DNA from 4 places in the Streptomyces sp. NBC_00457 genome. Region 2 is predicted to be linked to each of the others. Evidence: riboswitches for the same ligand, from Rfam matches in the RefSeq annotation. Region 2 holds a riboswitch; each other region holds the start of a gene.
What was found. Region 2 has a riboswitch for cyclic di-AMP ahead of OG828_RS26465 (M23 family metallopeptidase). Riboswitches for the same ligand answer to the same signal wherever they lie in the genome.

Region 1: linked by a shared signal. The riboswitch ahead of OG828_RS14120 (M23 family metallopeptidase) and the one ahead of OG828_RS26465 (M23 family metallopeptidase) in region 2 are both predicted to bind cyclic di-AMP.
Region 3: linked by a shared signal. The riboswitch ahead of OG828_RS21185 (transglycosylase SLT domain-containing protein) and the one ahead of OG828_RS26465 (M23 family metallopeptidase) in region 2 are both predicted to bind cyclic di-AMP.
Region 4: linked by a shared signal. The riboswitch ahead of OG828_RS29415 (transglycosylase family protein) and the one ahead of OG828_RS26465 (M23 family metallopeptidase) in region 2 are both predicted to bind cyclic di-AMP.

What each region holds. Positions count from the first base shown of each region.
Region 1 covers NZ_CP107905.1:3,099,810-3,104,418, reverse strand. The annotation lists gene OG828_RS14130 (M16 family metallopeptidase) at 1-710, shown strand, start outside; gene OG828_RS14125 (M16 family metallopeptidase) at 707-2,095, shown strand; cyclic di-AMP (ydaO/yuaA leader) riboswitch at 2,308-2,474, shown strand; gene OG828_RS14120 (M23 family metallopeptidase) at 2,488-3,270, shown strand; gene OG828_RS14115 (GntR family transcriptional regulator) at 3,457-4,152, shown strand; gene OG828_RS14110 (HPr family phosphocarrier protein) at 4,268-4,549, opposite strand.
Region 2 covers NZ_CP107905.1:5,801,442-5,806,050, reverse strand. The annotation lists gene OG828_RS26470 (PrsW family intramembrane metalloprotease) at 1-543, shown strand, start outside; gene OG828_RS26465 (M23 family metallopeptidase) at 874-1,917, opposite strand; cyclic di-AMP (ydaO/yuaA leader) riboswitch at 1,929-2,086, opposite strand; gene OG828_RS26460 (hypothetical protein) at 2,311-2,619, opposite strand; gene OG828_RS26455 (hypothetical protein) at 2,741-3,379, opposite strand; tRNA gene OG828_RS26450 (tRNA-Met) at 3,614-3,690, opposite strand; gene OG828_RS26445 (alginate lyase family protein) at 3,746-4,609, opposite strand, start outside.
Region 3 covers NZ_CP107905.1:4,696,034-4,700,642, reverse strand. The annotation lists gene OG828_RS21190 (HAD family hydrolase) at 1-737, shown strand, start outside; gene OG828_RS21185 (transglycosylase SLT domain-containing protein) at 741-1,223, opposite strand; cyclic di-AMP (ydaO/yuaA leader) riboswitch at 1,227-1,400, opposite strand; gene OG828_RS21180 (CocE/NonD family hydrolase) at 1,675-3,663, opposite strand; gene OG828_RS21175 (polyprenyl synthetase family protein) at 3,878-4,609, shown strand, end outside.
Region 4 covers NZ_CP107905.1:6,433,017-6,437,625, reverse strand. The annotation lists gene OG828_RS29435 (Ppx/GppA phosphatase family protein) at 1-14, opposite strand, end outside; gene OG828_RS29430 (DUF501 domain-containing protein) at 11-541, opposite strand; gene OG828_RS29425 (FtsB family cell division protein) at 568-1,044, opposite strand; gene eno (phosphopyruvate hydratase) at 1,137-2,423, opposite strand; gene OG828_RS29415 (transglycosylase family protein) at 2,718-3,413, opposite strand; cyclic di-AMP (ydaO/yuaA leader) riboswitch at 3,417-3,599, opposite strand; gene OG828_RS29410 (LysM peptidoglycan-binding domain-containing protein) at 3,777-4,609, opposite strand, start outside.

The DNA.
Region 1 (4,609 bases), 2.7 Mb from region 2:
TCCCCGCGCACGACGGCAAGCCCGTCCCGCGCGACGGCCAACTGCCGGAGATCATCGGCGAGCAGCTGCGCGAGATCGTCGAGGAAGAGGTCCCCGCGCGCGCGTTGATGGCCGCCTACCGGCTGCCGCACGACGGCACGCGCGCGTGCGACGCGGCCGATCTGGCGCTCACCGTCCTCGGCGGCGGTGAGTCCTCCCGCCTCTACAACCGGCTCGTACGACGCGACCGTACGGCCGTCGCGGCCGGGTTCGGCCTGCTGCGGCTGGCCGGCGCGCCCTCCCTGGGGTGGCTGGATGTGAAGACGTCCGGTGACGTCGAGGTGCCGGTCATCGAGACCGCCATCGACGAGGAGCTTGCCCGGTTCGCCGCGGAGGGCCCCACGGCCGAGGAGATGGAGCGCGCCCAGGCCCAGTTGGAGCGCGAGTGGCTGGACCGGCTCGGCACGGTCGCGGGCCGCGCCGACGAACTGTGCCGGTACGCCGTCCTCTTCGGCGACCCGCAGCTCGCCCTCACCGCCGTCGGGCGGGTGCTCGAGGTGACCGCCGAGGAGGTCCAGGAGGTCGCCAAGGCCCGACTGCGGCCCGACAACCGCGCGGTGCTCGTCTATGAGCCGACCGTCCCCACGGAGACCGTCGAGGAGCCCACCGAAGACCTGGAGTCCGCGGCGACCGTGGAAGCCACCGACGAGAACGAGGAGGCGGCCAAGTGACCGAGCTCGCCGCTATGGAATTCCACCCCGAGCCCCGGGCCGGCGAGGCCAGGCCGTGGGCGTTCCCGGCCCCCACGCGCGGGACCCTCGACAACGGCGTCACGGTCCTGCGCTGCCACCGCCCCGGCCAGCAGGTCGTCGCCGTGGAAGTGCTCCTGGACGCGCCGCTGGAGGCCGAACCGGCCGGCCTCGACGGTGTCGCCACGATCATGGCGCGGGCCTTCTCCGAGGGCACCGACAAGTACTCCGCCGAGGAGTTCGCCGCCGAGCTGGAGCGCTGCGGAGCCACCCTCGACGCGCACGCCGACCACCCCGGCGTCCGGCTCAGCCTGGAGGTCCCGGTCTCGCGGCTGTCCAAGGCGCTCGGCCTGCTCGCCGACGCCCTCAGGGCGCCCGCCTTCGCCGACAGCGAGGTCGAACGGCTCGTCCGCAACCGCCTCGACGAGATCCCGCACGAGCTGGCCAACCCCTCCCGCCGGGCCGCCAAGGAGCTGTCCAAGGAGCTGTTCCCGGCCGGCTCGCGCATGTCGCGTCCGCGTCAGGGCACCGAGGAGACGGTCGAGAGCATCGACTCCGCGGCCGTACGCGCCTTCTACGAGAGGCACGTGCGTCCCGCCACGGCCACCGCCGTGGTCGTCGGCGACCTCACCGGCATCGACCTGGACGCGCTGCTCGGCGAGACGATCGGCGCCTGGACCGGCTCACCCGGGCAGCCGCGCCCGGTGCCGCCGGTGACCGCCGACGACACCGGCCGCGTCGTCATCGTGGACCGCCCCGGCGCCGTACAGACGCAGCTGCTCATCGGCCGCGTCGGTGTCGACCGGCACGACCGCGTGTGGCCCGCCCAGGTGCTCGGCACGTACTGCCTCGGCGGCACCCTCACCTCCCGGCTCGACCGCGTCCTGCGCGAGGAGAAGGGCTACACCTACGGAGTGCGGGCGTTCGGGCAGGTCCTCAGGTCCGCCCCGGACGGCTCGGGCGCCGGGATGCTCGCCATCAGCGGCTCCGTCGACACCCCGAACACCGGTCCCGCCCTGGAGGACCTGTGGACGGTGCTGCGGACGCTCGCCGCCGACGGGCTCACCGACGCCGAGCGCGATGTCGCCGTACAGAACCTGGTCGGTGTGGCGCCGCTGAAGTACGAGACCGCCGCGGCCGTCGCCAGCACGCTGGCCGACCAGGTGGAGCAGTACCTGCCGGACGACTACCAGGCCACGCTGTACCGGGAGCTCGCCGCGACCGGCACCGTCGAGGCCACCGCGGCTGTCGTACGCGCCTTTCCGGTGGACCGTCTGGTGACGGTGCTCGTGGGCGACGCGGCGCAGATCAAGGAGCCGGTGGAGGCCCTTGGCATCGGTCAAGTCACGGTCGTGTCCGCCGAGTAGAGGCGGGGAGAGGCGAGCGCACGGGTACGCGCGCGTGGAGCCCCGGTGACGGAAGCGTCACCGGGGCTCCCTTATGCCCGAATTACGGGAGAGGTTGCCTGTCTGGCCTGTGGCATGCGCTACAAAAGCCGTGATCCGTTTGGGGATTGAAAGATGTCCCGTTTAGCGTCTTCCGGGCTGTCCGTCAGGCACTGCGCCGCACCCGCGGCACCGGACAGTCATCGCCGAGTCCCCACACGGCGCGAGCCAGGGGAGCCGGGGACCCACCAACGTAGTCCCTGGGGTGAATCGGACGCCCGCGCGTGCCGCGAGGGGGTCCGTAGGAGACCTTCCTGCTCCGAACCCGTCAGCTAACCCGGTAGGCGAGAAGGAAGGAAAGGACCAGCCACTACATGGCGTTCACCCGCGCCACCGGGAAGCACCGCCGTCCCAGCCGCATCCAGCGCACCACCGCCCGCACGGCGGGCGTCGCGGCCCTCGCCGCCACCGGCGTCATCGGCACCCTGGCCGCCCCCGCACTCGCCGCCGAGCCGGCGGCCGAGACGACCGGCCTGATCCCGGTCCTCAGCAGCGCCGCCGCCGACCAGATCGCCGAACAGGCCGCCGCCCAGCAGCAGGCCGCCGAAGAAGCCGCCGCCGCGAAGAAGGCGGCCGAAGCCAAGAAGAAGGCCGAAGAGGCCAAGAAGAAGGCCGCGGCGGAGCGGGCGCAGCAGGCCCGCGAGGCCAAGGAGCGCGCCGCCCGCGAGGCCGAGCGCAAGCGCCTCGCAAACAGCTACGTCCTGCCGATCACCGGCTCGTACGTCTCCACCGGCTACGGCGCCGGTGGCTCCGTGTGGTCCTCCGGCAGCCACACCGGCGTCGACTTCCACGCCGCCAGCGGCACCTCCGTCCACGCGGTCGGCCGCGGCACCGTCGTCGAGGCGGGCTGGGAGGGCTCGTACGGCAACCAGGTCGTGATCAAGATGAACGACGGCACGTACACCCAGTACGGCCACCTGTCGTCCATCGGCGTCTCGGTGGGCCAGAGCGTCACCCCGGGCCAGCAGATAGGCCTCTCCGGTGCGACCGGCAACGTCACCGGGGCTCATCTGCACTTCGAGGCCCGTACGACTGCGGAGTACGGCTCCGACATCGACCCCGTCGCCTACCTGCGCTCGCACGGTGTGAACGTCTGACGACACCTCTCCGCGCCCCTGGGCCCCGGCTCCCCGAGCCGGGGCTTTCGGCCTTTCATACCCCCGGCTGTCCAAAAAATATCCATGGATTCCGGCCCGCCATCGGAAATTCCGGCTCATTGCCATAGAGTCACTGAACACGCGTCAATCGTCGACGTTTCACGGGGATTAAAGCGGAGGTCGGTCATGCGTATTCCGGCGCACTCGGTATGCACGGCGATCCGGGACGACATCGTCGCCGGTGTCTACGAGCGTGGCAGCCGGCTCACCGAGGAACTCCTGGCACGCCGCTACGGCGTCTCGCGCGTCCCCGTCCGTGAGGCCCTGCGCACGCTGGAGGCCGAGGGGTTCGTGGTGACCCGGCGGCACGCGGGCGCGTGCGTCGCGGAACCGACCGAGCAGGAGGCCGCCGACCTGCTGGAGATGCGCATGCTCCTGGAGCCGCTCGGCGCCTCCCGGGCCGCCCAGCGGCGCACCGAGGCGCACCTCAAGGTGCTGCGCGGCCTGGTCAGGCTGGGTCAGGAGCGGGCCAGACGGGGCAACAGCGAGGATCTGCGCTCCCTGGGCGGCTGGTTCCACGAGACGCTGGCCCAGGCCTCCGGCAGCCCCGCGCTGACCTCGATGCTGACCCAGCTGCGGCACAAGATCGCCTGGATGTACGCCGTGGAGGCGCCGGCCAACCCCGTGGAGTCCTGGGCGGAGCACGGCGCGATCGTCGACGCCGTGGCGCGCGGCGACGGCGAGCGCGCGCGGGCGGTCACGGCGCAGCACACGGAGCGCTCGGCGGTCGTGCACCGGCTGCGGTTCGGTGTCCCGGGAGAGCGCACGGAGCGTGTGAGGAACTCGCAACATGCCGTAAACATGACGAGCCTGCGGCATTAACACAAGAGCCGTATACAAAGAGAGTCTAATTCGTGGGGGATTATTTCTGCTGCCCGCGATCGGAAAATGCGAAGGGCTCGCCCGATAATTCGGACGAGCCCTTCAATTCTGCTTCTCAGACGGTCTCGGGAAGCTCCTCGAGCCCCTCGGCGACCAGCTTCGCCAGCCGGTCGAGGGCGATGTCCGCGCCCTCGGCGTCGGAGGCGAGCACGATCTCCTCGCCGCCCTGGGCGCCGAGCCCGAGGACAGCCAGCATGGAGGCCGCGTTGACGGGGTTGCCGTCGGCCTTGGCGATCGTCACGGGGACCCCTGCGGCCGTGGCGGCCCGGACGAAGATGGAGGCGGGGCGGGCGTGGAGACCCTCGGCCCAGCCGACGTTGACGCGGCGCTCAGCCATGTGATGCTGCCCTTCAGGTGTTCAGGGTTGTCTAGACCAGTTTCCCATATCGTGAAGCAA
Region 2 (4,609 bases):
GGGCTGCTGCTGGCGATGGGCATGCACGCGATGTGGAACGGCTCGTCGAGCTTCGGCGAGTACGGGTTCTTCGCTGTGTACGCCGTCTTCATGGTGCCCGCGTTCGGGCTGCTGACCTGGCTGGTGATCTGGACGCGGCAGCGGGAGCTGAGGACCGTACGGGCCGAGCTGCCGGCGTATGTCGCCGCGGGCTGGATGGGGCCGGCCGCGCCCTTTGTGCTGGGGTCGATGCGGGCGCGGCGACTGGCCCGGGAGCACGCCCGGCGTCACTTCGGCAAGTCGGCGGGGCGGGCGGTGGCGCAGTACGAGGCGTACGCGACGTCGCTGGCGTTTCTGCGGCATCGGGGGCGGCGGGGGCGGGCCGGGGCCGACTTCGTCGTACGGGAGCGGGAGTTGCTGCGTGAGCTGTGGCAGCGGCGGGGGGTTGCTGGGCCGGCGCTGGAGCATGCGGCGCGGGTGGCTGCGCCGCCTTTGCCGGTGTACGGGGCGTATGGGAATGCGGTGCCGTATCCGTATCCGGCGTACAACCCGTATCGGACCTAGCCGGCGTTGCGAGTGGCCCGGCGTGGGGGCTGGGCGGGGGTGGGTCACGCAGCCCGGCGCTGACGGGGCGCCGCCTGCGCCCACCCGTGCCGCCCTAGGCGGCACGAATGCCCGCAGCTTGGCAGGACGACGACGCAGCGCCGCCTGCCGGGTGGGCGCCGACCCTGCGGCACGAATGCTCGCAGCTTGACTGGACGACGACGCAGCGCCGCCTGCCGGGTGGGCACCGCCCCAGGCCGCGCGAATGCCCGCGGCCGAGACCGCCCATGCGAATGCCCGCAGCCCAGACGGCGGCGGGCGGTCCGACAGCCCCCGCCGCAGAGCCCTACCTCAGGGGTTCAGCCCCTTGCTTCGCAGCCAGGCCATCGGGTCGATGCCGCCGCTGTCGGAGCTGCCGGTGTGGACCTCGAGGTGGAGGTGGGCGCCGGTGACGTTGCCGGTGGCGCCGACGCGGCCGATGACGTCGCCGGTGGCTACCTTCTGGCCGACGCTGACGCTGATCGAGGACTGGTGGGCGTACCAGAGCTCGGTGCCGTCGTCGAGGGTGAGGACGGTCTTGTAGCCGTAGGAGCCGTCCCAGCCGGCCTCGGTGATCGTGCCGCTGTGGATGGCCTTGATGAGCGTGCCGGTGGGGGCGGCGAAGTCGAGGCCGGTGTGGTAGCCGGAGGACCAGAGGGAACCGGCCTGACCGAAGGTCGAGGTGATGGTGTACGAGGAGGTCGGCAGCGCGAACTGCTTGGCCAGCTGGGCGAGCCGCTCGGCCTCCGCCTTGGCCGCGGCCTCCTCCTCCGCCTTCTTCTTCGCGGCGGCGGCCTTGGCCTTGGCCTCCTGCTCCGCCTTGGCGGCCGCTTCGGCGGCCTCCTTCTGCGCGGCGGCCTGCACGGCCTGCGCGGCCTTGCTGTCGACCTGGTCCTGCTGCCGCTCGGCCTGGGCGAGGATCCGGGAGCGCAGCGTCTCACCGGCGTCGGCGGCGGACTGCTCGCTCTCGGTGGAGGCCACGCTGACAGTGCTGAGCGCGGTCGCGGTGTCCGCCGAGTCCTCGGCGGCGTCGTCCGAGATGATCGAGCCCACGGACGGCAGGTCGGGCAGGGAGATGGACACCGGCGGCTTGCCGGTGTTGGCGCTGGCCATACCGCCCGCGCCGACGGCGGCTATGACGCCGACGCCGAGAACCGTGGAGCTACGGGCGAATGCACCGTTGCGCTGCTTGCTGACGCGGTGCCGGCCACGTATGGGACGAATGGACTCCTCGGTGGGGTTCCACTCCTCCAGCGGGCCCTCGTCGTCGGTGCGGAAGCCGCTGTACACAAAGGTGTCGGGCTCGCGCTGACTCGGCACGAAGGGGGCCTCGGGGGCAGGCCGGTTGGACGCCACGTAGGCGTACTCCTTTCCTTCCTTCTCGCCTACCGGGTTAGCTGACGGGTTCGGAGCAGGAAGGTCTCCTACGCGCGTATACCCTCCGTGCTTCCACGGTGGCATCCGCGCGATTCACCCCAAGGTGGTGGTTCCCCGGTTCCCTTGCGGAATTCGGCGCGTGCGCACGGAGCCGACTCTTGTGACGGCTGGGACGACCGCGCTGCGTTATCGAACGTTAATAGACGCGGGGGCCGGATTCCAAGCGGTTCCGCTTGATCGTTAACGTTTTTGCGCAGGACGTACAGGCCATGACCGGTGAAAATCGGGCGAGTTGACCACGCCGCGGCAGCAACTCAGCAGTCACATCAGTTCTGACGTTGCGTCAGTTGTTACCGGAACGAGGCCGTCCACTCACGCGGGGTGACGACGATCGAGCCCGCGGCGCGCGCGCTCGACGATCTCGTCCTCCGTGAGCGGCACATCGTGGTGACTGAGGCAGATAGGCACCTCGGTCTTGCTGAAGCCGGTCCCCTCGGTCGCGGCGTTGAACTGGCCGCTCCGAAGACCACCGAGGTTGTCGAGGGTCGCGTTGCGCGCCTCCGCCATGGTCTCGACGGCGTTGATCTGAGCGGGAACGGTAAGGCGGCCGATGAACTGGTTCACCGTGTTGCCCAGCGCCTGATTGTGGATCCCCCTGGGCGTCTGCGAGGCGAGGACCATCCCGAGTCCGTATTGAGGACCATCCCGAGTCCGTATTTCCGTATCTGGCGGATGAGTTCGACCGTGCTCTCCGTACTCGGATTCGCCGCACCGGACGGCACGAAGTTCTGCGCCTCGTCCATCACCAGCAGCCCGCCCAGCGCACGGTCGCCGACCGGGTGCGCCCGGAACCACGAGAACAAGGTCGCCTGGAGGCGGCTGACGAACTGGGCCGGTCCGTCGCCGGACAGGCCGAGGAGGTGGTGGCCAGGTTCACGATGCCCCGGTCCACGCCGATCCAGCCGACCGGCTCGTACTCCTCGGGATCCGGAATGTCGCAGGTGGCGATCAGGAACCACTTCCCGCCACGCCGGACGAGATCGCTCTCGCCCCTGCGGCAGGCCACAAGGATCTTGAGCTGGTCGGGCGAACAGGCGAAGCGGATACCCCTCATCCGCCCGTCCACGGTCCAGATGGAGACGGTGCGTGCGTCGTACTGCCAGGACAGGCAACGGTCGTCGAACGGCTGGGCCGCCTCCGGGCGGAAGAACATCGGAGTACTGACAGCCTTGCGGTGCCGCCTGGAGGTGGGCGGGCCGAGGTTCCCGGCCCGCAGGTTGGCCTTCAGAGTCGTGTACACCTCTTTCTGCAGGCGGTTGCGGTCCTTGAGGTTCTTGGCGAAGGCAACCTGCGAGGCGTATGTGGCTGCCCGGTTGCAGGCATGCAGGGTCGCCTGAAGGGCCGACGCCTGCTCGGGCGTTGGCAGCAGTTTCACCGCCATTCGCACGACGATCACCACAACCGGTGACATGTAGGGCAGTTGTTCGCATTCCCCGGCTCCGCCGGACAGCCGTGTGAACGCCCCGCGCCGGGCAGCAAGCAGAGCCTCAGGAGGGGACCCTCCCCAGCGTGAACCTCGGGGCATCCTCGCCAGAATCAGGCGGACCTTTGGACAGTCCCGAACACAGCAAGAGGCTCTTCGGACAAATCCGAAGAGCCTCTTGAACTGCATTTTTGGTAGCGGGGACAGGATTTGAACCTGCGACCTCTGGGTTATGAGCCCAGCGAGCTACCGAGCTGCTCCACCCCGCGTCGTTGTGTTCACTAGTCTACGCCATCCGCGGGACACCCATGACCACACGTTGATTCACCCTGCGGGTTTGCGCGCGTGGGTGAGCGTCTCCCAGGCGACGAAGAGCCCGTCGGTACCGGCCGGGCGGGTGCGCTCGGCGAGTGTGCGGGCGGCGGGGACGGTGACGTGAAGCCGGTCTTCCAGATGGTTCAGTACGACTTCCAGGTCGGGGCCCATGGTTCTGGAGACCTTGCCGCCGCACAGCCAGGCAGGCGCGGGCTCGCCCAGCTGGTGCCGGGCGTGGAGGGACAGGGCGGCCTTGAGCCGGTCCTTGACCTCGCCGTACAGGTCGACGCCCTGGTGCCAGGCCGTCTCGGCGATGTGGGCGGTGGCGGCGAGGGAGTGGCCGACGTGCTCGAAGTCACGGCAGGTCTCCTGGGTGACGCCGTCCTTGTACGTCGACTGCTGGAACCAGTACGACCGCAGCCGCTGCGGGGTGTCCATGCCGGAGCCGGGCGCGGTGAGCGGGTGGCGGCCGTCCTTGCGCAGGTAGAAGTAGGCGGGGACACGGTCGCGGAAGCGTCGCAGGGCGTGATTGAAGGTCTTGTGGTCGTCGAGGAAGACGGCGATCCCGATGGCCGCGTCGGTCGAGGCGAGATCCCGGTTTCCGTTGACGTCCAGGACCCGGCGGGTGACGCGGGGGAGGTAGACGGTGCGGAGCATGGTCTCGAAGCGCTGTACGCGGTCGGCGGGCCAGTCGGCGCCGGGTGTGTGCCGCACGATCTCGGCGGCCCGCGCCCAGGTCGATCCGGCCCAGGCCGCCTGGAGTCCGGCGTTCTGCCCGGTGTGCCGCTTCAGCTTCGCCGACCAGCCGTCCATGATCTCCCGGGCCTTGACGGCGTGCTGCCGCTTGCCGGTGACCGTGAACAGCAGGGCCTG
Region 3 (4,609 bases), 1.1 Mb from region 2:
CCGCGCTTGCGCAGGTGACGGCGTTCGGCGCCCGGCACCTGGTGGTGACGGGGCGGCCGGCCCCGAGGGTGCGGCCGTTGCTCGACATCCTCGGCAGCGGGGGGCTCGCGGTGTGCGGACAGGGCGCGCAGGTGTACGACGCCGGCGCGGACCGTCTGCTGTGGTCCGTCACGCTGGACCGGGAGCTGGCCGAGACAGCGCTCGGCAAGATCGAGGCGGAGATCGGGCAGGTGTACGCCGCCGTCGACCAGGACGGCGTCGACGGGCTCACGCTCATCGAACCGGGGTATCTGATGCCGCACCCGACCTTGCCCGCCGTACGCGTGGGGCGCCGCGACGACCTGTGGTGCGCGCCCATCAGCAAGGTGCTGCTGCGTCATCCCGCCCTGTCCGACGACGAGTTGGCGGCGACGGCGCGCGCGGTGGTGGGTTCCCTCGCGACGGTCACCATGTCGGGACCCGGGACCGTCGAACTCCAGCCAATCGGAGTGACCAAGGCGACCGGTCTCGCGCTGGCCGCCGAGCATCTGGGGCTGGGACCGGGGCAGACCATCGCCTTCGGGGACATGCCCAACGACATCCCCATGTTCGACTGGGCGGCGCACGGCGTCGCCATGGCCAACGCCCATCCCGAACTCAAGGCGGTGGCCGACGAGATCACCTTGTCGAACGAGGACGACGGCATCGCCGTCGTCCTCGAACGTCTCTTCCCGGAACGTCTCTTCCCGACGGGGTAGTTCTCAGTACGCGCCGAAGACGTTGTCGATCGAGCCGTACCGCTGGAACGCGTAGTTGCAGGCGGCGGTGATGTTCGCGACCGGGTCGTACGGGTCGAACTTGGTGCCGGCCACGTGGTACGCCTGGAAGGTCGGGTCGATGACCTGGAGGAGGCCCTTCGACGGGGTGCCCGCGGCGGCGTTGGAGTCCCAGTTGTTGATGGCGGCCGGGTTGCCCGAGGACTCCCGCATGATGTTGCGGTAGATGCCGTCGTACGACCCGGGGATGCCGTTCTGCGCCATCACCTGGAGGGACGCCCGGATCCAGCCGTCGAGGGTGTCTGAGTAGCCCAGCGAGGTGGCGGTGGCCACGGTCGGGGTGGCCGCCGAGGCGCTGGTCGCGCCGATGACCGGCAGCGCGAGGACGGCGACGCCGGTGCCGGCGACGGCGATGGCGCGGGTGATGCGAGCGGTTCTGGTTCGGCGGTGCTTACCGGCTGCAGCCATGGCGAAGTTCCTCTCCGGCGCCTGCGAGGTGAGCTGTCGGGTTCGGGCTGGGAGGTGCCCGGCCACACCCTCGTGCTGGGCATGGCTTCACCCCGAGCCGTCCCGGTGCGGTGTCCGGTCCGGCGGCTTACCTGGGTCCCCCGCTCCTGCCGTGCGGTGAGTCGGTCAATGGGTCGTTCGGGCGGTGGCAGGATTCGGCGTCCGCCCGACAGGCCGGGAACGTATGCGAGAGCACATGTCCGAAACAAGTACCGGATTCACACATCGCACCTATTGACCTTGGTGTGCGGCGAATGTGCCGCTTGATCCTTTGCACTCGCCAAGCCCAACTCGCCATGACGGAAGGCGGATCGACGGGTGCCTGTGTGTTTTCTGTGCAGGCCGGGACGTGAGTCACATCACGCGTGATCGCAAGCGCGGCAAAACGGGCAATCAGCTCAAGAGGGCTTTATTAACCGGCCGTTCGCGGGATGCGCTTCTCCCAGGTCCGATGGAAGACCACCTGGCCGCCCTCCGTGCAGATCACCTCGTCGGAGGTGGTGAAGTGGTCCCCGTCGCAGCTGATCTCCGATCGGGTGCGGACCGTGGTGTCCCAGCCCTGTTCCGGGCGGTGCAGCCGGATCGACCAGTCCGAGCGGGTGCGGGCCGACAGCGGATCCGCCTCGTCGATCGCGTACGTCTCCAGCGCGTCCTCGGTGCACTCCAGCCCGTCGGGGTGGACGCGCGTGCCGCCGTACCTCGGGTCGACCTCAAGGCGCCACACGCCGCTCGTGACGTCCCGCACCACCAGGCGCTCGGGGCGCGGCTCGTCGAGCGTGGCGGGGAAGTTGACGCCCAGCGGCTCGGCCTGCTCGGGCTCCTCGAAACGGATATTCCAGTCGAATTCGCGCTTCCGTACGGGCAGTTCGAGGAAGCAGCCCGCCGGGTCCAGGGTGAAGCCCGCCGCGGACTCGGGCTGCGGCCAGATCCACGGCCAGTACGCGGAGGAGACGGCGAGCCGGATGCGGTGGCCGGGCGGGAAGACATGGCCGATGGCATTCAGCTCGAAGGTCACCTCTTCGGTGGTGCCCGGCGTCCACGACACGGTCCGGTCGCGGCCCGCTCGTGCCGAGAGGTTCAGCGCTCCACGCGTGACCAGGGTCGACGAGCCGTCCGGCGCTACGTCACACACCCTCGCCACGATCTGCCCCCGCGGCGCCTGAGCAGTCACCCGCAGCCCCACCCGCGCCCGCCCCAGCACCCACGTCTCCTCGGCCACCGGAAACTCGAAGCACACCGACCGCGCGTCCTCCTCCCGCTGGTCCGGCGGCAGGTCGGCGTCGTTGCCGATGGGAAGGAAGCGGCCGGCGTCGACCCCGGTGTGCATCGGCGACCGTACGAGGACGGGGGCGCCCTGACAGGCGTACGTCACTGTCGTCACGTTAGGGGAGGGCCACGCGGGCTCGCCGACCCAGCGGCCGGGCAGGGTGCCGTACACCGTGGCGGGGTGGTGGGAGTCGGTGACGTAGGCGCGCAGCAGGGGCTCGGGGAGTTCCCCCTTGCCCTTGAGCCAGTGGTCCCACCAGTGCAGCGTCTCCTGGAGGAAGCCGATCGCCGGGCCGGGTGGCAGGCCGCGATCGGGGTACTGGTGCGACCAGGGGCCGATCAGTCCTCGTACGCGATCGGGCGGGAGGTGCTCGACGAGCCGCAGCACGGTGTCGCGGTACGGGTCGTGCCAGCCGCCCACCGCGAGGACGGCCGCCTTGATCGCGCCGTAGTCCTCGCAGACGCTGCCGTGGCGCCAGTACCGGTCTCGGGTCTGGTGGGTGAGCCAGGTGTGGATGAGCGGCTGGACAGCCTCCAGGCGCTCGACCCACATCTCGCGCCAGGCCTCGCCGGCGTACCGCGGATCGGGCGGCCGAGAGGCGAAGGCGAGCAGGGTGGCGGCCCGGGCGTGCATGTCCACTGCGAGGACGGAACCTCCCACGTAGTGCACGTCGTTGTCATAGCGATCGTCCGTCGCGCAGACGGTCACGATCGCCTTGAGCGGCTCGGGCGCGAGGGCCGCGATCTGGAGGGAGTTGGAGCCGCCCCAGGAGATGCCGAACATGCCCACCTTGCCGTCGCACCAGGGCTGCGCCGCCAGCCAGTTGACCACCTCCACGCCATCTGCCAGCTCCGTCACCGCGTACTCGTCGCCCGGCACGCCTTCACTGTTGCCGTGCCCGCGCACGTCGACCCGGACGGAGGCGTAGCCGTGGCCCGCGTACCAGGGGTGGCGCTGGAAGTCGCGCGGGGCGGTCCAGTCGGTCAGGCGGTACGGGAGGTATTCGAGGAGCGCCGGCACGGGCTCGTCGGTGAGCGGGCGCCACACGCGCGCGTAGAGCAGGGTCCCGTCCGACAGAGGGATACGGAGGTCCTCGTGAGTCGTCTCGTAGGGGAAGGACGTGCGGATGTTCATGGACACACCTCCCTACTTCCGGGTAAGTCGATAGATATCCATTCTTTTCAGATGATCGAAAACATACCGGTCGTGATCCGATACCGCCCGTGGTGCACGGGTGGGTGGGCATCGGTGATCGAAAGGTGACCGGATACGCTGACTTGAGTGATGGCAGCGACCTATCGACAAACCGTGTAAACGCCAGTGGACACCAGCAGACAGGAGACCCCTCGTGACCGTCGTCGGGCCGTTCGGGCTGAGCGTGCGGGACCAGGCTCTGGAAGCCGATGTCCAGGCCGGATTGGCGGCTGTCGAGGAAGGGTTGCTCGAAGCCACCAAGAGTGAGGTCCCGTTCATCACCGAGGCCGCGCAGCATCTGGTGCGGGCCGGCGGCAAGCGCTTCCGGCCACTGCTCGTGATGCTCTCCGCGCAGTTCGGGGACCCGTACGCACCGGGGGTCGTGCCGTCCGCCGTGGTCGTCGAGCTGACGCACCTCGCGACGCTGTACCACGACGACGTGATGGACGAGGCGGCCGTACGACGAGGGGTGCCCAGCGCGAACGTCCGCTGGGGCAACTCGGTCGCCGTGCTCACCGGTGACTTCCTCTTCGCGCGCGCCTCGCACACCCTCGCCGATCTCGGTCCGGAGGCGGTGCGGGTGCAGGCGGAGGCGTTCGAGCGGCTGGTGACCGGACAGATCCTGGAGACGGCCGGCCCGACGGACGGCCGGGATCCGGTCGAGCACTACTTGGATGTGCTGAGCGGGAAGACCGGGTCGCTGGTCGCGGTGTCGTGCCGGTTCGGGGCGATGATGTCGGGCGCCGACGAGACGATGATCGACGTGCTGACGCAGTACGGGGAGCGGCTCGGGGTCGCCTTCCAGCTCGCCGACGACGTACTGGACATCGCCTCCGACTCGCACGAGTCCGGGAAGACGCCGGGGACCGATCTGCGCGAGGGGATT
Region 4 (4,609 bases), 630 kb from region 2:
GCGACGCGGGTCACTGCTCGTCCTCCTTCGGCGCCGTCACACACGCCCCCTTGCGCCACCACTCCGGCAGCATCGCGAGCGCCTCGTCGCCGAGCGGATTGACACCGGGCCCCGCGGCCAGCGAGTGCGCGACGAGCACATGCAGACACTTCACCCGGTCCGGCATCCCGCCCGCGCTCGGAAAGCCCTTCAGCTCATCGATCTCGTCCCGGCGCCGGATGTAGTCCTCGTGCGCGGAGCGATACGCCGCGGCCAGCTCCGGCTCGGTCTCCAGACGCGCCGTCATCTCCTTCATGACGCCGTTCGCCTCGAGCGTGCCGATCGCCGACGCGGCCTTGGGGCACGTCAGGTAGTACAGCGTCGGGAAGGGCGTCCCGTCGGGCAGTCGCGGCGCCGTCTCCACGACGTCCGGCTGCCCGCACGGGCACCGGTGCGCGATGGCACGCAGCCCGCGCGGCGGACGCCCGAGCTGCTGCTTGAAGGCCTCGACGTCCGCGTCGGTGGGCTCGGTGCGCGGAGTGGACGGCGGGGGCGTTTGCATCCTCGTACGACATTCTCTCTGTCAGTTCACTGGACGGAGGCGTCGGACTTGTCGACCCCGTCCCAGACGTTCAGGTACCAGGGGCGGTCCGCCGCCCCGGTGTCGGCGCGCGACTGCTTCGCCGCGTGCGGGTCGACCACGATGAACCCGGTCTCCCCCGGCATCACATAGTGCAGCCGCCGCCGGATCTGCTGCTGGGCGTACGCGTCGTCCTGCCAGCGCGCCTTGACGTCCCGCAGCTGCTCGACCCGCTGCTGGGCCTGCTGCTTCTGCCGCTGCAGGTCGGCGATCTCGGCGCGCTGGGAGACGTACTGCCTTATCGGATAGGCGAGAGCCACGACCAGCGAGCACAGGACGAGTGCCAGCAGCGCCGCGCGGCCGGTCAGCCGGGAGCGGCGGGCCTGGCGTTTGGTCTGGGACCGGTAGACACGGGCCGCCGTCTGCTCGCCGAGCAGCCGGATCCTGGTCGCGGTGGAGAATCGGTCCCGGTCCTTGACCGCCATGACCCGCCTCCCCTTCATACGTGCGTACGTCCCCGCACACGGTACGGGACCGAGTACGGGGACGTACGTACGACGCTGCTCTAAGGCCTGTGTCAGTCCTTGAAGCGCGGGAAGGCGCTACGACCGGCGTACACCGCCGCGTCGTCGAGGATCTCCTCGATGCGCAGCAGCTGGTTGTACTTGGCGACGCGGTCCGAGCGGGCCGGGGCGCCGGTCTTGATCTGACCGCAGTTCACGGCGACGGCGAGGTCGGCGATGGTGACGTCCTCGGTCTCGCCGGAGCGGTGGGACATCATGCACTTGAAGCCGTTGCGCTGGGCCATCTCGACGGCGTCCAGGGTCTCCGTCAGCGAGCCGATCTGGTTGACCTTGACCAGCAGGGCGTTCGCGGAGCCCTCCTCGATACCGCGGGCCAGGCGCTCCGGGTTGGTGACGAAGAGGTCGTCGCCGACGATCTGGACCTTGTCGCCCAGCTTCTCGGTGATGACGTTCCAGCCGGCCCAGTCGTCCTCGTACAGCGGGTCCTCGATGGAGACGAGCGGGTACGCGGAGACGAGCTCCTCGTAGTACTCCGTCATCTCGGCGGCCGAGCGGGACTTGCCCTCGAACTCGTAGACGCCGTCCTTGTAGAACTCGGACGCGGCGACGTCGAGCGCGAGCGCGATCTGCTCGCCGGGGACGTAACCGGCCTGCTTGATGGCCTCGATGATGAGGTCGAGCGCGGCGCGGTTGGACTCCAGGTTCGGGGCGAAGCCGCCCTCGTCGCCGAGGCCGGTGGACAGGCCCTTGGTCTTCAGCACCTTCTTGAGGGTGTGGTAGACCTCGGCGCCCCAGCGCAGGGCCTCGGAGAAGGTCTCCGCGCCGATCGGGGCGATCATGAACTCCTGGATGTCCACGTTGGAGTCGGCGTGCGAGCCGCCGTTCAGGATGTTCATCATCGGCACCGGCAGCAGGTGCGCGTTCGGGCCGCCCAGGTAGCGGAAGAGCGGGAGGTCGCTGGCCTCGGAAGCGGCGTGGGCGACGGCGAGCGAGACGCCGAGGATGGCGTTGGCGCCGAGCGAGCCCTTGTTGTCGGTGGCGTCCAGGTCGAACATCGCCTGGTCGATCAGGCGCTGCTCGGTGGCGTCGTAGCCGACCAGCTCCGGGCCGATCTGCTCGATGACGGCGAGGACGGCCTTCTCGACACCCTTGCCCATGTAGCGGTTGGGGTCGCCGTCACGCAGCTCGATGGCCTCGAAGGCGCCGGTGGACGCACCGGACGGAACGGCGGCACGACCCGTGCTGCCGTCGTCGAGGCCGACCTCGACCTCGACCGTGGGGTTGCCTCGGGAGTCCAGGATTTCCCGGGCTACGACGACGTCGATGGACGGCACGAGCATCTCCTTCGTGATGTGACGCGGATTGGCAGGACCGCAGCGGCTCTGCGGGATGAGCCTAACCGGCTCCGGGCGATCGGCCACCGGGTCACCCACCCGATGGACAGAACCGAGAGCAAATTGTTTCTGAACGGAACAAAAAGTGGGGCAGAAAAAAGCCCCGCCCCGGTGCGTACGGGGGATGACGCACCGGGGCGGGGAGCCCGTGGGGACGGGGGCCCTCACGAGGCCTTCACTATGAGGACCACGGATGTGAGGGAGGTGTGGTTCAACTGTGTTCTGCCTGCGGAGGCAAGATCACTTGAGGTGCAGCTGCTGACCCGGGTAGATGAGGTCGGCGTCCGAGACGATGTCCTTGTTGAGCTCGAACACCTTCGCCCAGCCGCCCTTGACGTCGTGCTCCTCGGCGATGGTGCTGAGGGTGTCGCCCTTGACGACCTTGTACTCGCCGTCGCCCTTCTCGACCTTCTTGCCGGTCGGGGTGGTGACGGTCTTCTTGGTGCTCTGCTCGGGCGCGGGGCGCTCGGCGGAGCGGGAGGCCGACTGCTCCTCGCTGGAGCGCGTGCTGCTCTCGCTGCTCTGGTTCGACGAGGAACCGCTCGACGAGGAGCCGTTGTACGAGGCGCTCGACAGGCCGGTGCCGCAGTTCGGCCAGGCACCCTTGCCCTGGCCCGCGAGGACCTTCTCGGCTATCTCGATCTGCTGGGCCTTGGAGGCCTGGTTCGCGGTGGAGGCGTACTGCGTGCCGCCGTACGCGGCCCAGGTGGAGGCGGAGAACTGCAGACCGCCGTAGTAGCCGTTGCCGGTGTTGATGGACCAGTTGCCGCCGGACTCGCACTGGGCGACGGCGTCCCACTCGGAGGCGGTGGCGGCGGAGGCGTTGCCGGCCGCCATCAGCGGGGCGGCGACGGCGGCACCGGTGACACCGGCGATGGCGATGGCGCGAGTGGCCTTGGACGGACGGCGGTGCTTGCCCTTGCCGGAAAACAGCATGGTTGATCCCCTCACCGACGCCTGCGAGGTGAGCTGTCGGGTTCGGGCCGGTTGAGTTGCCCGGCCATGTCTCGTACGAGGCTCTCGTCCCGTACGGGGCACGGCTTCACCCCAAGCCGCTCGGTCAACTGACCGGCGCGGCGCTTACCTTGGGTCCCCCGCTCCTGCCTACGGCGCTGTTAAGCGACGACTGTTCCCGTGCGGCCACTGGCAGGATTCGGCGTTGTGGCAGCCGGGGCTCGTGTTGGCGAGCGGTGATGACCGTAGACACGCGATCCGCGGAATTTCAAAGACGATCAGGGCTTCTGAGACTCATCCCACACTTTCGCCGAACCGGACATTCAGCGTGAAACCGTGCCTCAACTACCGCTGGTTTTCGACCGTTTCGACACCGACTTCGAGGGTCTGACCGGGGATGATGAGGTCCGGGTCGGTACCGACGGTTCCCTTGTTCTCGGCGTAGAGCGCACGCCATCCGCCGCTCACCTCAAGGGAGTCGGCGATGGTCGCGAGAGTGTCCCCGGCGCGGACGCTGTAACCCTCCTCGTCCGCACTGGCACCCCGATGCTTGCCGGTTCCGGCGCCGGGGCCGGTGTCCGTAAGGTACGAAGAACCGCCGCTCTGAACGTACTTGTCCGTATCGTCACCCTCAGTGGAACCCGTGGAGGGGCTGGCGGAATCCTGTGAGGCACTCGGGCTGGATTCGACGAATGTGTCTGACTTGGCCGAGTTGTCCGCCGCATCCGACGGCTCGTCGGACGGAGACGGGGAGGACGGCGAAGGGGAGGACGAGGAAGGGGAAGCCGAGGGGGACGACTCCGAAGACTCTGAAGACGAGGACGACTCAGGCGAGTCGAACAAACCGGGTGAGTCGGAGGAGCCGGACGAGTCGGACGATTCGGCGGAGCCGGAGGAAGTGTCGGGCGACGTGGACGGTTCGGCCGACGCCTCGCCCGGCAGGCCCGTGTCGACGTTCGCCGAGCGGGAGTCCTCGCCGAGACCGTGGAGCAGTCCGCAGGCGGGCCACGCGCCGGCGCCCTGGTCCGCGAGGATCTTCTCGGCGACGGCTATCTGCTGGGAACGGCTGGCCTGGTCGGCGCTCGGGGCGTAGTCGAGGCCGCCGTACCGCTCCCAGTCCTCCTGGGTCAACTGCAGCCCGCCGAAGAACCCGTTGCCGCTGTCGGCGCTCCAGGCGC